Regions from separate parts of the Nodularia spumigena CCY9414 genome, predicted to be linked through region 1. Evidence: riboswitches for the same ligand, from Rfam matches in the RefSeq annotation. Region 1 holds a riboswitch; the other holds the start of a gene.

Evidence for each region. A riboswitch is a leader RNA that binds a small molecule or an ion and turns the genes downstream of it on or off. The one in region 1 is predicted to bind cobalamin.
Region 2: it holds a riboswitch for cobalamin, as region 1 does, so the genes downstream of both, NSP_RS18055 (DUF1636 family protein) here and cobG (precorrin-3B synthase) in region 1, are expected to answer to the same signal.

What each region holds. Positions count from the first base shown of each region.
Region 1 is NZ_CP007203.1:4,846,406-4,856,630, reverse strand. It holds gene NSP_RS21190 (sucrose synthase) at 1-2,000, opposite strand, end outside; gene NSP_RS21185 (Uma2 family endonuclease) at 2,354-2,917, shown strand; gene NSP_RS21180 (bifunctional cobalt-precorrin-7 (C(5))-methyltransferase/cobalt-precorrin-6B (C(15))-methyltransferase) at 2,963-4,174, opposite strand; gene NSP_RS24570 (hypothetical protein) at 4,395-4,604, shown strand; gene NSP_RS26100 (hypothetical protein) at 4,611-4,754, opposite strand; adenosylcobalamin-variant (AdoCbl-variant) riboswitch at 4,764-4,881, shown strand; gene cobG (precorrin-3B synthase) at 4,889-6,436, shown strand; gene NSP_RS21170 (precorrin-8X methylmutase) at 6,639-7,265, shown strand; gene NSP_RS21165 (precorrin-2 C(20)-methyltransferase) at 7,268-7,972, shown strand; gene NSP_RS21160 (Panacea domain-containing protein) at 8,106-8,693, shown strand; gene NSP_RS21155 (hypothetical protein) at 8,885-9,187, shown strand; gene iscB (RNA-guided endonuclease IscB) at 9,369-10,225, shown strand, end outside.
Region 2 is NZ_CP007203.1:4,118,845-4,129,069, forward strand. It holds gene nifN (nitrogenase iron-molybdenum cofactor biosynthesis protein NifN) at 1-1,297, shown strand, start outside; gene nifX (nitrogen fixation protein NifX) at 1,407-1,796, shown strand; gene NSP_RS18015 (NifX-associated nitrogen fixation protein) at 1,817-2,293, shown strand; gene NSP_RS18020 (CCE_0567 family metalloprotein) at 2,673-2,891, shown strand; gene nifW (nitrogenase-stabilizing/protective protein NifW) at 2,888-3,205, shown strand; gene NSP_RS18030 (HesA/MoeB/ThiF family protein) at 3,216-4,016, shown strand; gene NSP_RS18035 (HesB/IscA family protein) at 4,116-4,487, shown strand; gene NSP_RS18040 (2Fe-2S iron-sulfur cluster-binding protein) at 4,773-5,072, shown strand; gene NSP_RS18045 (transporter substrate-binding domain-containing protein) at 5,144-6,322, opposite strand; gene NSP_RS18050 (class I SAM-dependent methyltransferase) at 6,366-7,220, opposite strand; gene NSP_RS18055 (DUF1636 family protein) at 7,437-7,865, opposite strand; cobalamin riboswitch at 7,889-8,094, opposite strand; gene NSP_RS18060 (ankyrin repeat domain-containing protein) at 8,987-9,451, shown strand; partial or broken gene NSP_RS18065 (nitroreductase family protein) at 9,521-10,225, shown strand, end outside.

The DNA.
Region 1 (10,225 bases):
CGGGCAAAGTGGACATAAATGCCTTGAGCATCGGCAATTACTCGGTAGGCTTCTCCAAGGTCAGGGCTAGGAAGACGCATCCCTATACAGCGTATATTCCCGTGGAGTTCATACTGATTAATTATGTCGTGGAGTCTTTGGATTTCCTCAGCTTCTTTGGGGTTTGTGGCTTGATTTACATAAAGTTTAGTAGTGATAAAAATTAGGTTACAATGCTCTTGTAAGCCCCGATTTTTAGCAAAACATTCTGCCAAGCCTGTGAGATTTTTAACTGAGGTAATGGGCGCGACAGTGAGGATTGGGCGCTTATTAGGGTTATCTAATTTCCCAATTATTTGGGGATGTTCACGCTCAAAAAGTAAATCATGTACTTGGGAGGTAAGTTTGGGATTTCGCCTGTCTTTTTGACTAAAAGGGAAAAAGATATTTTCACTAACTCCCGGCGGAACCATGTTAAATTTAGGACTGAATAAATCAATCCCATTAATTACATGATATAGCTCAGGCATGGTAAAACATTTGTAAGATTCGTATTGACCGATTGTGTCTGGTGTGCCGACTATTTCTTGATAAGATGAGGTGATAATAAAGTCAGCAGCATTCATGCTAATTAAATCGGCGGTAAATTGTGCCGAGAAGTGATAATTATCTTCTAAATCTTGCCAATACAAGTTACTAAATAAGTGTTTAGGTTTTTCTAAAGAATGGGCTATATTGCATTGGGTAACTTTCAGACTGCGGGAAATCAGGGAGGCGACTAAATTACCATCGCTGTAGTTACCCACAATCAGATTTGGACGACCTTGAAATTGAGTTAAAAGTTCTTTTTCGGCATCTTGAGCAAATGTTTCTAAATAAGGCCAAATTTCATATTTAGAAATCCAATTATTGGTAATATCAGAATTAAATTCACCAAAGGGAATGCGTAATATCCAAGCATTTTCTGTATCATGGATTTTTTCTAACCGCAAATTACATTCTGTACCTTCGCAGTTAGGAATAAGTCTAGTGAGAATAATTACATGGGGTTGAATACCTATTAAGTCAAGACCAGCAAGTTTGATTTCTGCTTGGAGTTTATTTTCTAAGCTGCGGGCTTGTTCTAGAACATAAATCACTTGACCTAGTGTTTCATCTCTACCTAAAACATCTTGTTGACCAACCCAACCGTGAATGGAGACGAGAACGACGCGGAAAATTGCGGGAACACGGGCGACGAAGGCTTCTAAAATGGCGGGTTGGGGGTTATCAATGAGTTGTTCTAAAAGTTCTAGGGTTTCGGATATACGCCCAGATGTATTACCCCACCCTGGTTCAAAACCGAGTTCCTGGAGGTGAGGGCGAAAATTGGCGTAGGGTTCTTCCGGGGGTTGCTGATTGAGAAATTTTAGGGCTTGCTTTATTTGTTTAACTAGGTGAATACCGGAGGGAATGCGATCGCTAATTAGCAGAGGTTTTTGATCATAAGTCAATTGATATAATGCTTGAAATATCACCTCTAGCCAATAATGGGTGTCATTAGACAGTTGATCGCATAAGTAACGATTGAGAAAGGCTAGACCTTGACCAATGTTTCTGGGGTCAGTGATTCTGGTCGATTCTTCCGCAAAGGGTTGGAAATCAATTTCGAGGATGTGCGGTTGGTAGCGATTAACGAGGCGATCGCTTACATCTAACCACGCTTGGGGTGTCATCGGCTCAAATCCCGAAAAATCAGCTTGTAGTCGCCACATTTGTTGACTCCCAATCCTGGGTCGAACTACAAACCAAGTCCCTTGTTCATCTAAAATCATTTCATGGGTATTATGAATTAGTCTACCGATAGAAGAAGAATAATAAAAGTAAGTAGGCTTTTGGTATTGGTGACAGAATTCAGCAAAATTATGTAATATCTCGTTTCTCAAAAAGTAACGTTTATCAGTGTCGCTTAATTCCGAGATAAACTGACGCAGAGTGATTTTTTCGTCTTTGTTTAATACAGTTTCAAATAATTCATGCATGACAAATATCGCAATGATAGTAGGTTAAGACTTTATTTATGGTATTTTGGCTTATGGAAGAATAGAAAAACGAACCGCCTTCGCGCAGCTTATGCCCCCAGGGCTTTAGACGCATTCGCGTAGCGTCTCCCCTTGGGAGAAGAACGCCAAGGGAAGAGGGTTTAAAAGGTTTTTATATAGGTCTTCTATGTTTTTACCCACTCGTCTTTCTGAGATGCTAGGCGAACAGCAACTGTGATCTTTGAGGTACATTTCCGGTTTTTATATCTCTATGTTAGATAGTAGGAAAACTTTTTACTTCTGGCTTGGGGATGAAACCCCAGCAATAATGTCTATACCTTGAGGTCTTAAATATGGTTGCTAACCCGGAAATCTACGTCACTCCCGAAGAATACTTAGAGATGGAAGAACGGAGTGATATTAAACATGAGTATATTGATGGCTATATCTACGCAATGGCTGGGGCGCTAGATTCCCATGTTACTATTGCGCTCAACCTTGCTACTCTTCTACGTAATCATGTACGTGGTTCAGGTTGTCGCGTTTACATCGCCGACATGAAAGCCAGAATTGAATCACTGAATCGGTTCTACTATCCCGACGTGATAGTAACTTGCGACAAAAGAGATCAAGAAACGCCAGCTTATAAAAGATTTCCTAATTTAATTGTAGAAGTTTTATCTGACTCCACCGAAGCCTTTGACCGGGGGGATAAATTCGCTGACTATCAACTAGTAGAAACCCTAGAAGAATACGTCTTAATTAACACAAAACGCCAGCGATTCGAATGTTTTCGCCGGAATCATCAAGGACTGTGGGTTTTGCAATCTTACACAACAGAAAAAACCTCATTTCGATTAAATAGCATAGACTTCGAGACAACCATAAAAGAACTTTACGAAGACACAGAAATTTAAAAACCTCTGCGTACCTTTGCGCTTACCTCCGCGCCCCTTTGCGTTTCAATCCTTAATCCCTCTCCATTGAGTAACAGGCGACATAGCCCGCCAACCTAAAAACTTACCAATAGGTTCCGCTCTTTGAACAGCAATCCGAGTTAAACTACCACCAACCTGCTCATACCATTTAAATAAAATTTGCTCACCCTCTACAGTCACAACATTAGCTACCAACCGCCCACCCGGACGTAGTGCATTCCAACAGATATCAAAAAGCCCTGGTGCTGTGACTCCACCGCCGATAAATATAGCATCAGGAGTAGGTAAATCTTGCAAAATTAATGGTGCTTTACCGCTAATAACTTTCAGGTAAGGAGTTCCTAAAGCTGCGGCGTTATCGGTGATATAACCCAGTCTAGAAGAATTCTGTTCAATAGCGATCGCCTGACATCGAGAATCAGTCCGCATCCATTCAATCGAAATTGAACCACAACCCGCACCGACATCCCATAGTAGTTGTCCGGGAGTGGGAGCTAATTTTGCTAAAGTCACCGCCCTGACTTCACTCTTGGTTAATTGTCCATCATGGTGATAGGCGTGATCTGGCAATCCTGGTAATCTGGGTAAAGGTATAATTCCAGCATCAGCAATACAATTAACCGCGATCGCATTCAACGGTGCAATTTCTGTTTCATGCCAATCTGCGGCTATACCTTCGACAATTCTTTCATGAATACCACCCAGATGTTCTAAAACTGTAATTTTACTACCACCATAACCGCGTTTTGTCAAGATTTCGGCAACAATTGCGGGGGTGTCTTTTCCTTCACTCAAAATCAACAGTTTAGCATTGGGATAGATGTAACTTTGGAGTAAGGAAGCTGGACGACCGCACAAACTCAAGGTTTCTAGTTCCGTGAAAGACCATCCTAGTTTGGCACAGGCGAGGCTAAAGGTGGAAGGCGCAGGAATAATCGTAATTTCCTCTAGGGGAATTTGTCGGGTCAGGGTGACACCGATACCGTAACATAAAGGGTCGCCACTGGCTAATACACAGACTGATTCACCGCGACGACGGATAATGTCGGCTATGGAGGTGCTAATGGGTGATGTCCAGGCTATTTTCTGACGTGGGTCATCTGGTGGTAACATGGCTAAATGGCGATCGCCTCCAAAAATCACTTCAGCTTGATCAATCAGAGAATGAGCGATCGCACTTAAACCTTCTAACCCATCTTCACCAATACCCACAATCGATAGCCATTTCCGTGTCATAGAAGCTGTAATAATTTAACTAGATGTTGCGGCTTTGACTGCGATTAAGAGCAGTTATTCTAATCTATTAATTAGGTTTTAACTCAACACTTCCCAGTTTGATGTTTATAACTTTTACTCGTGTGTTATAATGAGTAAGCATTACAACTGTTGAACAGGTAAAATATAGAAATATATATTTACTTGGGTTAATGAAATTTCACAATTAGGTTGGTATTAATTGAAAATTAAAGCGTTGGATGTCAAAGCAGGCGATCGCATTATTGCCTACTGCAAGAATAAAATGCAAGTTTGCAAGGTGAAACGCATATTAGAACCAGGTTCTAGCAACATCACACTATCAGTATTTACATCTGAGCATTATCGGGGATGCTTAGTTTCCTGTGTAGTCCGGTTCCAGGGTGACACTTTAGTAGATTTAGTACAATAAAATTACTTAAATTTTGTTTTGCAGAATTAGCCCAAAAGATGTCACAGGGTTAATCTCTGGTTTGTGAATAAATTCTCCAGATATATCAAGTGGTATATTTAACTGAATATTAAAAATATGCAGCATCCAGCGAGATGAATACCTGATCATGTTAAATTACTAAAGCAAAGAGTTGGGAAACTCCGGTGAAATTCCGGGACTGTGCCGCAGCTGTAATGGTAAGACCAAAACAGAGCATTGAGTTTTTTACTTGCCAAGTCAGAATGCCAACCCTAACAGTGTCTATGGGTATACTAAGACACACTTACTATCTACTGCCTGCGTCGCACAGGGAAGGAGTTAATGTTTTGCTGTCCGGTTTTGCCTTATGTCCTGGTTTGTTTTATGATACACCTGCCCAAGATGGGATATTATCTCGCATCAGAATACCAGGTGGAATTCTGGATAGTCAACAGTGTCATGCAATCGCAGATATAGCAGAGAATTACGGGGGTGGTTATGTTGATATTACCAATCGCGCCAACCTCCAAATCAGGGAACTACGTTCGGGAATAAGTAGCGCAGTTCTCAAGCATTTACAAAATATCGGTATCGGTTCTCGCAATTTTGCTGTAGACCACATTCGGAATATTATGACCAGCCCCACTGCTGGTATTGATTACCAAGAATTAATTGATACCCGTCCCTTTGTGCAAGACTGGGAAAATTATATCGCCGCACATCCTCAGCTATCAGGACTATCAGCAAAATTTAGCGTTTGTTTTGATGGTGGTGGTAAAGTTTCGGTGTGCGATCGCCTCAACGATATCATGTTTGCTGCTGTCTTAATTGACGGTAAAGTTTATTTTCGGCTATGTCTGAGCGTCGGTGTCAAGGGAAAACCACCCGTTGATATGGGAATTGTCTTATTACCAGAGTTATGTTTGCCAGTTTTGGCAGTTTTAGCTGGTGTTTATCTCAATTATACTGACCCCGACAGTCGGCGCAAGCTGCGTTTGCGAGAGTTGTTAAATAATTTGGGTTGTGAAAATTATCTGCAAGAAGTTGAACAACGTCTAGGTTTTAGCCTCACCCCTCAGCCACAGTTTGACAAAACCAGTCTCGAAAAAAATTCAAAATCTAACTATCAACATATTGGCATTCATCCCCAGCGTCAGCCAGGCTTATTTTATATTGGCGTGGTTTTACCGTTAGGTAGGCTAGAGAGTCAGCAAATTCGGGGTTTAGCTGATTTAGCCCAAAACTTTGGTAGCGGGACTCTGAGGCTAACTCCTTGGCAAAATTTACTCCTGACTGATATTCGCGAGCGATCGCTTACCGATGTTCAGAGTGAAATCGCTACTCTAAAATTAGATATATCGCCAAGTAATATCAATACAGCATTAGTTGCCTGTTCTGGTAATAAAGGTTGTGTAGCATCTGCCACCGATACTAAAGGTGATGCTTTAGCATTAGCAAAATATCTCGAAACTCATGTTAGTCTGAATCACCCAGTTAATATTCACTTTAGCGGCTGCGAAAAATCCTGCGCCCAGCATAGTCCTAGTGATATTACCTTGCTCGGTGTCAGTCTAGAATCAGAACATGGAACTTTGGGAGCTTATCATATTTATGTTGGTGATAGCTGGCGTGGCGAAACCATAGGTGAAAGCAACCAAAAATTTGGTCGTCAACTCTATCAATATGTCACAGTGGCCGAACTACCTGTATTGTTAGGGCAGATGTTACAAGTTTATAAAATTCAATGCCAAAATCCTGATGAATCCTTTGGAGAATTTGTTAATAGATATGGAATTGCCCAATTAAAGCCGTTATTCTCCCCAGTGAGTTAGGGTTATTTCTTTTATGGGACTTACGCAAAAACCTCTCAAACCCTCAGTTCTCTGTGTACTCTGCGCCTGGTGTGGTATGCGCTACGCGCACGCTACGCGAACGTTTTTATCTGAATTATCCGTAAGTCCTATTTTAGCTTGCGTGGCGTAGCCATTACCATTCACCATTCACCATTCACCATTCACCATTCACTATTTTCCCATGTCTGACTACATCCGAGATGCTAACGAAATTTACAGTAAATCCTTTGCCATCATTAGATCAGAAGCCAAGCTGGATGTGCTGCCCCCAGATGTAGCAAAAGTGGCAGTACGCCTGATTCATGCCTGTGGAATGACTGATATCGTCAATGACTTGGGATATTCATCAACGGCAGTACAGACTGGACGCGCAGCACTAGCAGCAGGTGCGCCGATTTTGTGTGATTGCCGAATGGTTGCCGAAGGTATTACTAGAAAGAGACTACCTAGAAACAACCAAGTTATTTGCACTCTTTATGATGTGGAAGTACCAGCCTTAGCTAAACGTTTGGGTAATACGAGATCAGCTGCTGCGGTGGAGTTGTGGCGATTGCACTTAGAAGGGGCAGTGGTAGCAGTTGGTAATGCCCCGACAGCCCTATTTCGACTGTTAGAAATGCTGGAAGAAGGAGTGCTAAAACCTGCGCTTATTTTAGGTTTTCCCGTGGGATTTGTGGGTGCGGAAGAATCAAAAGCAGCACTGGCAGCAAATAGCAAACGTGTACCATTTTTAACTTTACATGGTCGGCGTGGTGGCAGTGCGATCGCCGCCGCCGCAGTTAACGCCCTAGCAACAGAGGAAGAATAATCATGGAAATCAAAGGCCGTCTCTATGGAATTGGCGTAGGGCCAGGTGATCCGGAATTATTGACATTGAAAGCACTGCGACTATTACAGGCTGCCCCTGTGGTAGCTTATCAGTCAGCAGTGGATAAAGAAAGTATAGCGCGAGCGATCGTTTCCCAATATCTCACCGGGAATCAAATCGAAGTGCTGTTTCACCTCCCCCGCGCCTTGGAACCAGAAACGGCCAATTTGATTTATGACAAAGAAGTTGCACCAATAGCCGAACATTTAGCCGCAGGACGGGATGTAGTGGTGTTGTGTGAGGGTGATCCGTTTTTTTACGGTTCTTTCATGTATGTTTTCACCCGTTTATCTGAACACTACCAAACGGAGGTTGTACCGGGAATTTCTTCACTCATGGCTTGTCCTGTGGCCTTGGGTGTACCCTTCACTTATTACAACGATATTATGACCGTTTTACCTGCCCCCATGCCAGCAGAAGAATTAATCACGCACTTACTAGCAACCGATGCGGCGGCGATAATGAAACTAGGTCGCCACTTTACCAAAGTGCGAGATGTTTTACATCAATTAGGGTTGGCATCACGGGCATTGTATATTGAAAGAGCCACAATGACACAGCAGAGAATTGTACCCCTGGATGAAGTTGATCCCGCTCAAGTACCCTATTTCTCAATGATTATCATCCCAACCAAAAATCGACTATAGGTTTAATAAAATTTTTGTCTCCGATACCCTACCTCTATAGTAATTCTGTACTATTAGACCTCTATAATGACTATATAGGCAAATTAAAAATTTGCTATGATATTAGGCTTGGTTTTATTTGCGGGTCTGAACTATGATCAATTGTCTAGACGCAGCTCGCTACTTTATTGCGAGGGCTTACGAAGACGGTATAGAAGCAGAAATGACCAACATGAAGGTTCAAAAGCTTCTGTACTATTCACAAAGCTTGTATTTAGCAGTATACGATCAGCCATTGTTTGACGAGGAAATTCAAGCATGGCGATACGGTCCTGTTTGTCCTCCGGCTTACAGGTTTTACAGTGAATTTGAAGCGCAGCAGTTACCCATACCTAGTCAGGAATTATTATTACAGATTCCTCAAAATGAGAAAAGGCTGTTAGAGGAAATTTGGGGATATTTTGGTGGTTATCATGCTTATCGACTCAGTGATATGACTCACTTGGAGTTTCCTTGGAAAAAAGCACGCCAGGGTTTACCTCCAAATGCAAGTTCAACGGAACCCATTTTGTTGGAGGATATGAAGGCTTTGGGTTATCAGAAACTTGATTTAATAGAACGGGAGCATCCTGCTTATCAATCTGTAATGTCTCAGGTTTTAGAAGACGCTTGTAATTCAGAATCTGCCAATCGCATTCATAAACGAGAGGTGCGTGACTGGCTTAACTCCCTTCTCGATTGAAAAATCTGATAATTTCCAGCGTTCTTTTAAAAAATTGGCGAAGTTTCATGGTTCTAGTTTTGTTGAACTGATGCAGGACTTACGCAACAATTGCCAAAAATCTTGATTTATCAAACCGCCAAGCCGCCTTGGCGCTAGCCTCTCCCTTTGGGAGAAGAACGCCAAGAAAACGTAGATTATGCGTAAGTCCTATGATGGTAGAAATTATAGAAAATTTGACTGAAGAGCAATATCCTTATAACTCCCGTCAAGAACCTTTACCTTCAAAGATGCAACTAACAGAAGGATGGACATTTCACAAATTAGAACTACGATTTGCTAAAGGAGCTTCCGGACAAATCAGATTAATGTATTTAGTGAACGTAACTACTTGTACAATCAGATTAGTTTGGATTTATAGTCATGAGCAATTTGCTAAACGCCCTGGGGAGAAAGATTTAAAGAGTGTTATCGAAGAAATATTAGAGAGCATAAATAAACGGAGTAATCTGTAGTTTATGTGAACCAAACCACTCAAAACATGAGTAAACGTTATCTAGGTCATAACACCTTGGGATTCGCTAGTCCCCTGCCATGTTGCTACTTATTAAACAATCCGCAAGGATAGTGTATTTAGCATAACAAGCTCAGATAACAAGGTTGAAGCAAACATTACCCTGAAAAGGTGAAATTTAAATGTCTAATTTTGTTCTAGTTCTTGATACCAACAAAAAACCACTTACTCCAATTCATCCAGGAGATGCACGTTTTTTATTAAATCAACAAAAAGCTGCTGTATTTAGAAGATTTCCATTTACCATAATTTTGAAAGAACCTAAATCTGAAGTTCCAACTCAACCGATTGAATTAAAAATAGATCCAGGGAGTAAAACTACAGGTTTTGCGTTAGTTCAAAATAATAAAGTCATCTGGGGTATGGAATTACAACACAGAGGTTTAGCTATTAAAGAAAGCCTAGAAACTCGAAAAGGAGTAAGGCGAGGAAGACGTTCTAGACATACTCGTTATCGTCAAGCTAGATTTCTTAACCGCACTAAACCTCAAGGTTGGTTAGCACCTTCTTTAAGCCATAGAGTTTTAACTATTAACACTTGGGTTAAAAGATTATGTAATTTTGCCCCAATAACTGACATAGTTCAAGAGCTTGCTAGGTTTGACCTACAGCAGCTAGAAAACCCGGAGATATCAGGCTTTGAGTATCAACAGGGAGAGTTACAAGGGTATGAAGTCCGTGAATATCTTTTGAATAAATGGAATAGAAAATGTGCATACTGTACTGCGGAAAATGTCCCTTTACAAGTTGAGCATATTAAACCAAAAGCCAAAGGAGGAACTAATAGAATTTCTAATTTGTGTCTAGCTTGTGAGAAATGCAATATCAAAAAAGGTACTCAAGATATTGAGAAGTTTTTAGCAAAAAAGCCTGAGTTGTTGAAGCAAATTTTATCCCAAGCCAAGCGTCCACTAAAAGATGCGTCTGCTGTAAATTCAACGAGATGGGCTTTATTTAATAAGTTAAAAGAAACTGGATT
Region 2 (10,225 bases), 730 kb from region 1:
GACTGTTAATCCTCTGAAGCAAAGCCAAGCTTTGGGTGCATCTTTAGCCTTTTTGGGGTTGAAGGGGATGATCCCTCTGTTCCACGGTTCCCAAGGTTGTACTGCTTTTGCTAAGGTTGTGCTTGTACGGCATTTTCGGGAAGCTATTCCCCTAGCCACTACAGCCATGACTGAGGTTTCTACTATTTTGGGTGGCGAAGAAAATGTGGAACAGGCTATTCTTACCTTAGTGGAGAAGGTGCAGCCAGAAATTATTGGTCTATGTAGTACGGGGCTAACGGAAACTAGAGGAGATGAACTGGAACGTTTTCTTAAGGATATCCGCGATCGCCATCCGGAATTAGACTATTTACCGATTGTATTTGCTCCTACCCCAGATTTCAAGGGGGCGCTGCAAGATGGTTTTGCGGCGGCTGTGGAAAGTATAGTTAGGGAAATCCCCAAGGCTGGTGGGATTAGAACTGAGCAAGTCACGATTTTGGCGGGTTCTTCTCTAACACCAGGGGATTTGCAGGAAATCAAGGAAATGGTGACTGCTTTCGGATTAGTGCCAATTATTGTTCCTGATATTGGCGCTTCCCTAGATGGTCATTTAGAAGATGGTTATAGTGCGGTTACAGCTAGTGGTACAACCATAAAACAGCTACGAGACATAGGTAGCTCCGCCTTTACCATCGCTTTAGGCGAAAGTATGCGAAATGCCGCCAAAATCCTGGAGGAGCGCTTTAACATCCCTTACGAGGTGTTTGGTGAACTGACTGGATTGGATGCTGTGGATGAGTTTCTGCAAGCATTGGCGATTCTGAGTAGTAATAGCGTTCCAGAAAAATACCGCCGCCAACGTCGCCAGTTGCAAGATGCGATGCTTGATAGTCATTTTTACTTTGGTGCAAAACGAGTGTCCCTGGCGTTGGAACCTGATTTATTATGGTCAACGGTGAACTTTTTGCAATCGATGGGGACTCAAATTCATGCAGTGGTGACGACGACGCGATCGCCTCTGTTGGAAAAACTCCCTGTTAAAAGTGTCACCATCGGCGACTTAGATGACTTTGAGCAACTAGCAGCTGGTTCTGATTTACTCATTGGTAATTCTAACGTAGGTGCGATCGCTAAACGTCTCTCGATGCCTTTTTATCGTCTAGGTATTCCCATTTACGACCGTTTAGGAAATGGATACTTCACGAAAGTTGGATATCGAGGCACAATGGAGCTTTTATTTGGTATCGGTAATCTATTTTTAGAAGCCGAAGAAGAGAGAGTTAAACAATTATGGGAAATAGGGAGTGGGGAGTAGGGAGTAGGGAGTAGGGACTAAGAATAAATTTATTCTCAATACTCAATACCTGATACCTAATCCTCAATACCCAAAATCCAAAACCCGATCCTTAATTCAGGACAAGAGAATGAAAATAGCCTTTACGACAAGTGACCGAATTCACATTAATGCTCACTTCGGATGGGCGAGAGAAATTGATGTTTATGAAATATCCGATGAGGGATATGAATTTCTCGAAACGCTGAAATTTGAAGGTGACTTAAAAGAAGATGGTAACGAAGATAAAATCAATCCTAAACTTGATGCTTTGGTTGATTGTACCATCGTTTATGTGACAGCAATTGGTGGTAGCGCCGCAGCCCGTTTAATTAAGAAAGGCGTTACCCCAGTCAAAGCCAAATCAGAGGAAGAGGAAATTAGCGAAGTTCTCAATAAACTTGTGAAAACTCTCAAAGGTAATCCTCCACCTTGGTTGCGTAAAGCTTTAAGACAAACTACTCCCAACTTTGCAGATTAATTTCAAGTTGAAGCAACAGTATGAGTACAAATAATAGTGTGAACGGAAGCACCGATACAGCAGTCTTGAACTCTCCTTTTCTCAAGACATTAGTACAACAAATTCGCGGACAGGATACTTACGGAGTTTATCGTAATTGGTCTGATGAATTAATCCTCAAACCCTTTGTTGTCACCAAACAAAAGAAACGCGAAATTTCTCTTGAGGGTGAAGTTGATCCGATTACTCAAGCACGGATTATGGCATTTTTCCGGGCTGTAGCGGCTGCTATTGAACAGGAAACAGGTCTAATCTCTCAGGTTGTGATTGACTTGAGCCATGAAGGATTCGGCTGGGCGCTGGTTTTTTCGGGTCGTCTTTTGCTAACGAAAAAAGCCTTGCGTGATGCTCATCGCTTTGGTTTTGACTCAATGGAAAAATTAGCAGAAGAAGGCGAAAACTACGTCAAAAAAGGTGCAGAATTAGGCAAAAAATTCTCCGAAGTAGGGAACATTTAAGGGGTGCATCCCAGTTTGTATTTTGCAAGAACAGAATAATTGTCATTGCGAGGAGGAACGACGAAGCAATCGCATAGGTTTGTTGTTAGTCTGAGATTTTGCGATTGCTTCACTCCACTTCGTTGCGTAAGTCCTTCGGACACGCTACGCGAACGCAATGACGTGCAAAAAAGTGGAATAATCCCACATTTAAGACTACCTAAAAACTCAAATTAGGGACTTCCAAATAAAAAATCCGAAATCACCTAACAAAAAACCTCTCAGACCCTCATGACTCTGTGTCCTCTGTGCCTCTGTGGTTAGTTTATTAGGAATAAATTATTTCGAGGAAGTCCCTAATCTTAGTGTTTTTGTGAAAATTAATAATTAGGAGTAATAAATGGCGCAAGTGAGCGAAACAAATATTGAAGAAATCAAAACCAAAATTAAGCGGCTCAATAGTAAAGCAGGTCAAATGAAAATGGATCTGCATGACTTAGCAGAAGGTCTACCCACAGATTACAAAACCCTGATGGATGTAGCGGCTGCAACTTATAAAATCTATGAGCAGCTAGATGAGCTTAAGCAACAGCTAAAAATAATGGAGAAGGCTCAATGACTGGAACTATGAATGAATTCAAAAAGCTTGTAGATGCAGAAGAATTTTTTCAGTTCTTCAACTTACCCTACGACAAAGAAAATGTGAATGTCAATCGTCTGCATATATTGAAGAAATTTTCGCAATTTATGGCAGAAGTTGATGATAATTCTCATGGTTTAACTTCAGCCGAAATACTCAATGAGTATTCGTTAGCTTTGCAAAAAGCTCATGATCTTTTCTTGGAATCAACAGCTTATGAAGAAAAGCTGTTTAAAGTCTTTAATGACAAGCCGAAGAATGTAGTTAAGCTGACAGAAATCACTTCTGATTAGGAGGTAAAAATTGATCAACCTAACGCCTACCGAATTAGAACGCTATAGTCGCCAAATGATGCTCCCAAATTTTGGCGAACTAGCTCAAAAACGCCTGAAGTCAGCGACAGTTTTAGTTACGGGTGTGGGGGGATTAGGCGGTACGGCGGCGCTTTACTTAGCAGTAGCGGGCGTTGGGCGACTAATCCTAGTCCGGGGTGGTGACTTGCGATTGGATGACATGAACCGTCAGATTTTAATGACGGATGATTGGGTAGGTAAACCCAGGGTTTTCAAAGCTAAAGAAACTCTGGAAGCTATCAATCCTGATATCAAGGTGGATGTAGTTCATGATTATGTCACTGCGGAAAATGTAGACTCCTTAGTGCAATCGGCTGATATGGCGTTGGATTGCGCCCATAATTTTACGGAACGCGACTTGCTGAATGCGGCTTGTGTCCGTTGGCGTAAACCGATGGTGGAGGCTGCTATGGACGGTATGGAGGCTTATCTGACTACGATTATTCCTGGTGTGACTCCTTGTTTATCCTGTCTGTTTCCAGAAAAACCTGATTGGGATAGACGTGCTTTTTCGGTTCTGGGCGCTGTCTCTGGGACACTTGCTTGTCTGACAGCGTTGGAGGCGATTAAGCTGATCACTGGATTCAGTCAACCTCTGTTATCGCAGTTATTAACAATTGACTTAAATCGGATGGAATTTGCCAAGCGTCGTTCTCAACGCGATCGCGCTTGTCCAGTATGCGGTAATACTGCACCCTGGAGATACGGACAACCCCCATCAATGGAACCTACAAGTAATTGTACAAAGTAGTTATTAGTCATTAGTCATTAGTCATTTGTTATTTGATAACTGATAACTGATAACTGATAACTGACACCACAACTTCATCGCGACACATCAGGAGACGTTATGGCTGTTAGTTTAACAGAAAAAGCAGAGTTTCGTCTGCGGTCATTTATCAGAGGTTCTTCCCCTGAAAATAATGACGCTTCAAAAGGCATCCGTGTATCTGTAAAAGATGGTGGTTGCAGTGGCTATGAATATGGAATTGATGTCACTAGCAAGCCACAACCAGATGATTTGGTAATTCAGCAAGGTAATGTGTTGATTTACGTTGATGCTAAAAGTGCGCCGTTATTAGATGGAGTTGTAATCGACTTTGTAGAAGGGGTAATGGAAAGTGGCTTTAAGTTCACTAACCCTAATGCAAGTGATACCTGCGGTTGCGGAAAATCATTCAAAACAGATGATGGTACACCCACTGGTGTACCTTGCAGCTAGTTGAATATTTGGGGAATTTGGAAAGACACTTGTGTGGAGTTTTTCTCAAGTTCTGTTAGTACCAAATAGCCTTCAAAGTTTCCCGTATAAATGATGGACACTTGCTAATTTACGGGTTTGGAAAAAATCGCAAGTTGGTAAGCCGATACTACTTGCGATCGCCTACAGCCGGAGGAACCCCATCAATGCAGTGTCCTCTTCCGCGCTGTTTCTGGAAGTTTTCAGTGAACTAGGTAAACTTCAAGAAATCAATCTAATCGTATAAATTTTGAGGAGAATCGGAAAATGGCTACCTACCAAGTTAGATTAATCAACAAAAAGCAAGACCTCGACACCACAATTGAAGTTGATGAAGAGACTACCATTGTAGACGCAGCAGAAGAAAATGGTATTGAGTTACCTTTCTCTTGTCATTCAGGTTCTTGTTCTAGTTGTGTGGGAAAAATTGTTGAAGGTGAAGTTGATCAATCTGATCAAATCTTTCTAGATGATGAGCAAATGGATAAAGGTTTCGCTCTCCTTTGCGTTACTTATCCCCGTTCTAATTGCACAATTAAGACTCACCAAGAACCATATCTTGTGTAGAGTATTGCTTTGAATGAGGTTTCGATCCCCGAATTCTTTGATAAGTCGGGGATCTTTTTCATTTAGAATTGCTATATTGGATTTTGAGAATCTTCTGATGTATAACTGAGCCAGCGAGTAGCAATGTCTTTTAAAGAGCCATTTTCAGACATCAGTCGCAATTCAATGTTGAGTTTTTTTGTTAAAGAACTATCGATGGGTAAGACAAACCCATAAAGCTCATTTCCCAGAGACAAGTTAGTTAATTTTACGTTCAGTTCGGGATTTTGCGTGAGGTAATATTCCAGAGCGGGACGGTCGAAGACTACTGCATCTGCTGATTTGGTAGATAATAGTTTTACAGCATCTCCTAGGGTGGCGACTTCTTGAATTCGATTACTATAGTTCTGCACTACCTCAACACTAGATGAACCTTTTACAGTGGCTAATCTGGTATCTTGCAGGCTGGAAGGACTGGTAAATTGTTCAGTAGAATCACCGGATAAGGCTATGGTTATGGCGGAAGCTAGTCCTGCTGTTAGTGACGAGACTGTTACTAAAGCCAATACCATCCAAGTCCCAGCGATGAGACGACCGAGACGGGTAACAGGTGCGCGATCGCCATATCCCACTGTAGTTAATGTTACCAATGCAAACCACATCCCATTACCCACGCCCTGAAGATAATTTTTGGGGAATTGTTCACTATTTTTATTTCGTTCCGCTAACCACACCAAATTCCCGACGACGAACATCAGAATAACTAATATCCCCATCGACGTTAAAACCGCAGTTTCAAAAAAAGGTTTAACCCGGCTCCAAATACTGGGGTCTTCAGCTGTTGTTAAGACGGCAATTTCTGTAGAAAAATAAGGTTGGGTAAAATCAACTTTTTGTAGGCGTTGAGCAGTAATTGTGATGGGACCTATCAATAAATCCAATTCTCCCTGCTCTACAACTTCTAGAGCATTAGCAACGCTAGCTTGGGGTATTAATTCATACTCTATCTTTTGAGAACGAGCCACTTGTTTCCATACTTCAACACTAATCCCTGAAGTGTCTTTATCTTTGCGAACTACAAAAGGCGCAGAGCCAGCTACTCCTACTCGCAAAGGAGCGGCTGAAGCTAAAGTAGGAACAGAAATAACTAAAGCGACAGCTACCCCAGTCAAGCAATTATGGTTAGCTGCAAAACCCAGGCGGAGGTGAAAAATAGATGCAGACAAAATCCGATGTATTTGCTGTGAATGTGGGAAGTTGCGGAAATTCATGAGTTATTGACTCCTGACTTATTTCTAACAAATGTTATATTATTTATGTTGATAACTGCCAGAGTTGAATTTGATAACAAAGATGGCTTTCAAAAATTTCTCCGGCGGCTAAACCCTCAGTAATTGGTTTATCCAACCAACGTTTAAAAGCCCAACTTCCTATTGTATGTATGGGTGGAACTGCTATTTTGACAACATCAGCAATATATTTAAATGTGGTTAATCCAAAAGTCTGAAAGTTATGAATGCACAAATCAATGGTTGGTGCAATTGATTTAGAAATATCTTCGGTTTTAACTAATTTAAATCCAGCTTTCTCTAAAGCTGTTTGGAGGTCATTAGCAAGATGACAGTTAGAAAAAATCCCTTCTTTGTATGAGGCATCAAAGCGCATCATATCTGCTATTAGTAAGTAACTACCACTATTGAGTAAACGCGCTGCGCCTTGAGCTAAATCTTCTACAGCCATATATTGACTACTTTCACTCAATAGCACTAAATCATAAGAATGTGAAGATTGAAACTCTTCAAATGTTGTTAAGTAGAAAGGTACTTTACCGTTAGTATTTTGAATAAATTTCTCTTGTTGAATGGTATCGGGTGCTAGTCCCTCAACACTAAGACCACGTTCACAAAGGGATTTTGCATTACCACCAATACCACAGCCTACATCTAGTACAGTTTTGATTCCTTCTGGGATGAAGCTAAAAAGTTTGGCTGTATAGGCTGCTTGTGCTTCACGCAGGTCAGTTAAAGTCAATTCTTTACCAATAGTTGGTATGACTTCCCAATAGCCGTAATGTAGATAGGAGGAACCGGTGAGTCCCATATAGTAATCTATGGCTGCATTTTGATAGCGTGTTGCTTTGGGGATATTTATTGACTTTGATTTCTGCATTTAGGGTTAAGGTGAGGTTGCTGATACAGTTGTATATTTAACATATTATTCCGATGACACACTAAGTTTTGCTGGCTGAAAATCTTAATAACGGCTGAATCAAAAATTATGAAGCCAAATATTTTTGCAGGTTTGGGAGTTGTTGAATCAAGAATGCGATCGCACTTTGTGATGTGTTAAATGCGATCGCCTAAATACTGTAAAAATATGGTATTGTTAATTACACACTTCTACCTCTGTGGAATTTATTGGTGAGGGCGTGGGTACTGCTGGAATACGTGCCAAAATTCCTTTCTTGAGTGGTTCTGGGCGTTCACTCCACGGTAATAAACCTTCTGGATGTGCATAGTATTTACTTGCACACTCGAATACTCCAGCTACTTCTGTGGGTGACAAATCAGCAGAAATATCACCAAACATATAAATAGATTTACTATATGCAGCAAAGGATACCACACAAGAGCGATCGCAAGCACTCATGCAGTTCACGGGCTGAATAGTAAACTTTGTGTTTAATTCCCAATGAGGATAATGTGCTTCTAAGTGTTTGAGCAGCTTTTCTCCACCACTTTCACCGACACGCTTACCACCTTCCCACTTACTCGCACAAGTGGTACAAACAAATATTGTATGTTGTGCTGTCATCTATGCCTCGTAGATTTTAGCTAAAGTTACTTTTCTATCGGCGGGTATTCTGACTTACGCAATTTAAAATTTAAATTTGAAAATTTTGAACTGTCTGATACAATTTCAAATCTCAAATTAAAAATTTCAAATCGGTTTACAGCTGCGGGACAGCGCCGGATTTACACCGGACTTTCCCCCTTAAGTCTAATAGCTGATTTCTACTAGAGCCGGATATATAAAAATCTACCATAGTTTCGTCAAATTTATCACATGGTGACTTATAAAGTTTAGAGGATGTCTGAAAACTTTTTCGTGTTGCATAAAACACTTGTATATCCCCCTAAATCCCCCTTAAAAAGGGGGACTTTGATTAATTTTCCCCCCCTTATTAAGGGGGGTAAGGGGGGATCTGGATAAAACTGATACTTCTCAGACATCCTCTTAGACACACTTGTCAAAAATTAACAATACTTGTAACAGTATGTCAGTTAAAATACAGTATCATCCTCATGGCATAGCGCATAATATTTGACTACTTATTTTAAATTTTAGCAATTCATCAAACTTATTTTTGACCAAGAATATAGAGACATTTTATAAAACCTCTCTACAAAGGTTTAAGAAAAAGTATATTTAAATTCATTCGTTGTCTAATTCCTGATATTTTTAATTTTTACAGGATCTTTGGCTGCATTTTAGCGTTCTTTAGACAATAATTCTCAATATGTCTTGGGATCTTTATAAATGATTAATAATTTAAAGTTATCAGAGTGATAATATATAAATAAGCTAAATTGTTGCTAGTGAACCTAAACTTCAACAAAAAGCGATTACAGCGTTATTTAAAACATTTCTATCTAAATTTTGGTTCAGCTAAAAATTAAGCAAAACCTAAGATAGATGCAAGAATAAAATAACGAAACTCTGCGTGAATCTTCTCCTAAACTTAACCAGATTTATTTAGGTAGCAAATAAATCTCAAAATTCTGTAATTAATTAGTAAAAGCTACTAATTAATCAATTATTTAGAGTTTTGAACGAGTCTAATAATCTGGAATACCATAAATTTTGTTGAAGAATGGTAGGGATAATCTACTATTTACCTTTCTGAGTCAATTTAGGAATTTTAAGGATTTGTGATGAATCAGATCAAAAAGCAAAAATTGAGTGAAGTCACCAAGCAATGGCTGATAGCAAATGGCTACAACCCCAATAATTTTAATCAACAAGGTGAAAATGGCGACACAGCTTTGATGAAAGCTACTAGAGAAGGAGTCTATGCAGTTGTTAGAGAGCTAATTGATTTAGGGGCAAATATTAATGCTAAAAATCATGACCGGAATAATGCTTTATGGTTTGCTTGTTTCGGAAATCATTACGAGTTAATTAGCTTGCTGCTAGCCGCAAAAATTAACATTGACAACCAAAATGATAACGGTGCAACTGTTTTAATGTATGCCGCATCAGCAGGAAAGACAGGTGTTGCTAAATTACTTCTACAATACAAACCTAATTTAGAATTAAGAAATTTAGACGATTATAAAGCCATAGATTTTGCTAGCAATATAGAGATTTTAGGATTACTCAAAAATGCCGCCAAGTAAGAATTTAGAAACAGCATACCACGATGCAACCAAGCATTCTTACTTATCTGTACAGATTAATCCCAATATGGTATATATCATCTGGAAGTTGAGAATAATTGTCTAACTCTGATCTATGAATTAATTGATGATGGGTTGGAGAGTTATATTATACCGGGGAAAAGTATCAAGGGGTACATTTTTTTAATTAGTTGTGTCTATTATAGGTCTAGCTGGAAATATCAGGATAGAAGCCTGAGATATTGCTTTTTAGATAGTGGTCATCATTTAGGTGCGATCGCAGCATCAGCCTATTTGCATAACCAAGATATACAACTGATTTTTGAGTTTGATAAACTTGCTCTCAATACAGTTTTAGGCTTTGAAAATAAAGAGTTTATCACTGCTGCTGTAATCTCAGGTGAGGTGCAAGAAAAGCCAGTTAGACGGTTAAGGTTGAAGGTTCCTTTTGTCTGTGGTACAGATTATTTTGAAGCTAATAAATTCATTGAAGATAGCTATCAACTAACAGCTGTGCAGCAAAGTCCAGCACAGCGACTCGAACAGCCACAGTTTAACTTTGACAAGGATAAATTTTATCAAACTGTTTGGAATAGACGTTCAATTAGACGTTTCCGGAAACAGTTTATTTCTCAAGAAGACTATTTATATATCTGGCGACAAATTGAAAAATCGATACCAACAGCCCATTTTGAGGAAATCGAAATTTACTCTGTTGTGCATCGAGTAGAAGGGATATCGCCGGGATTATATAAAGGTACGCATCTGCTAAAA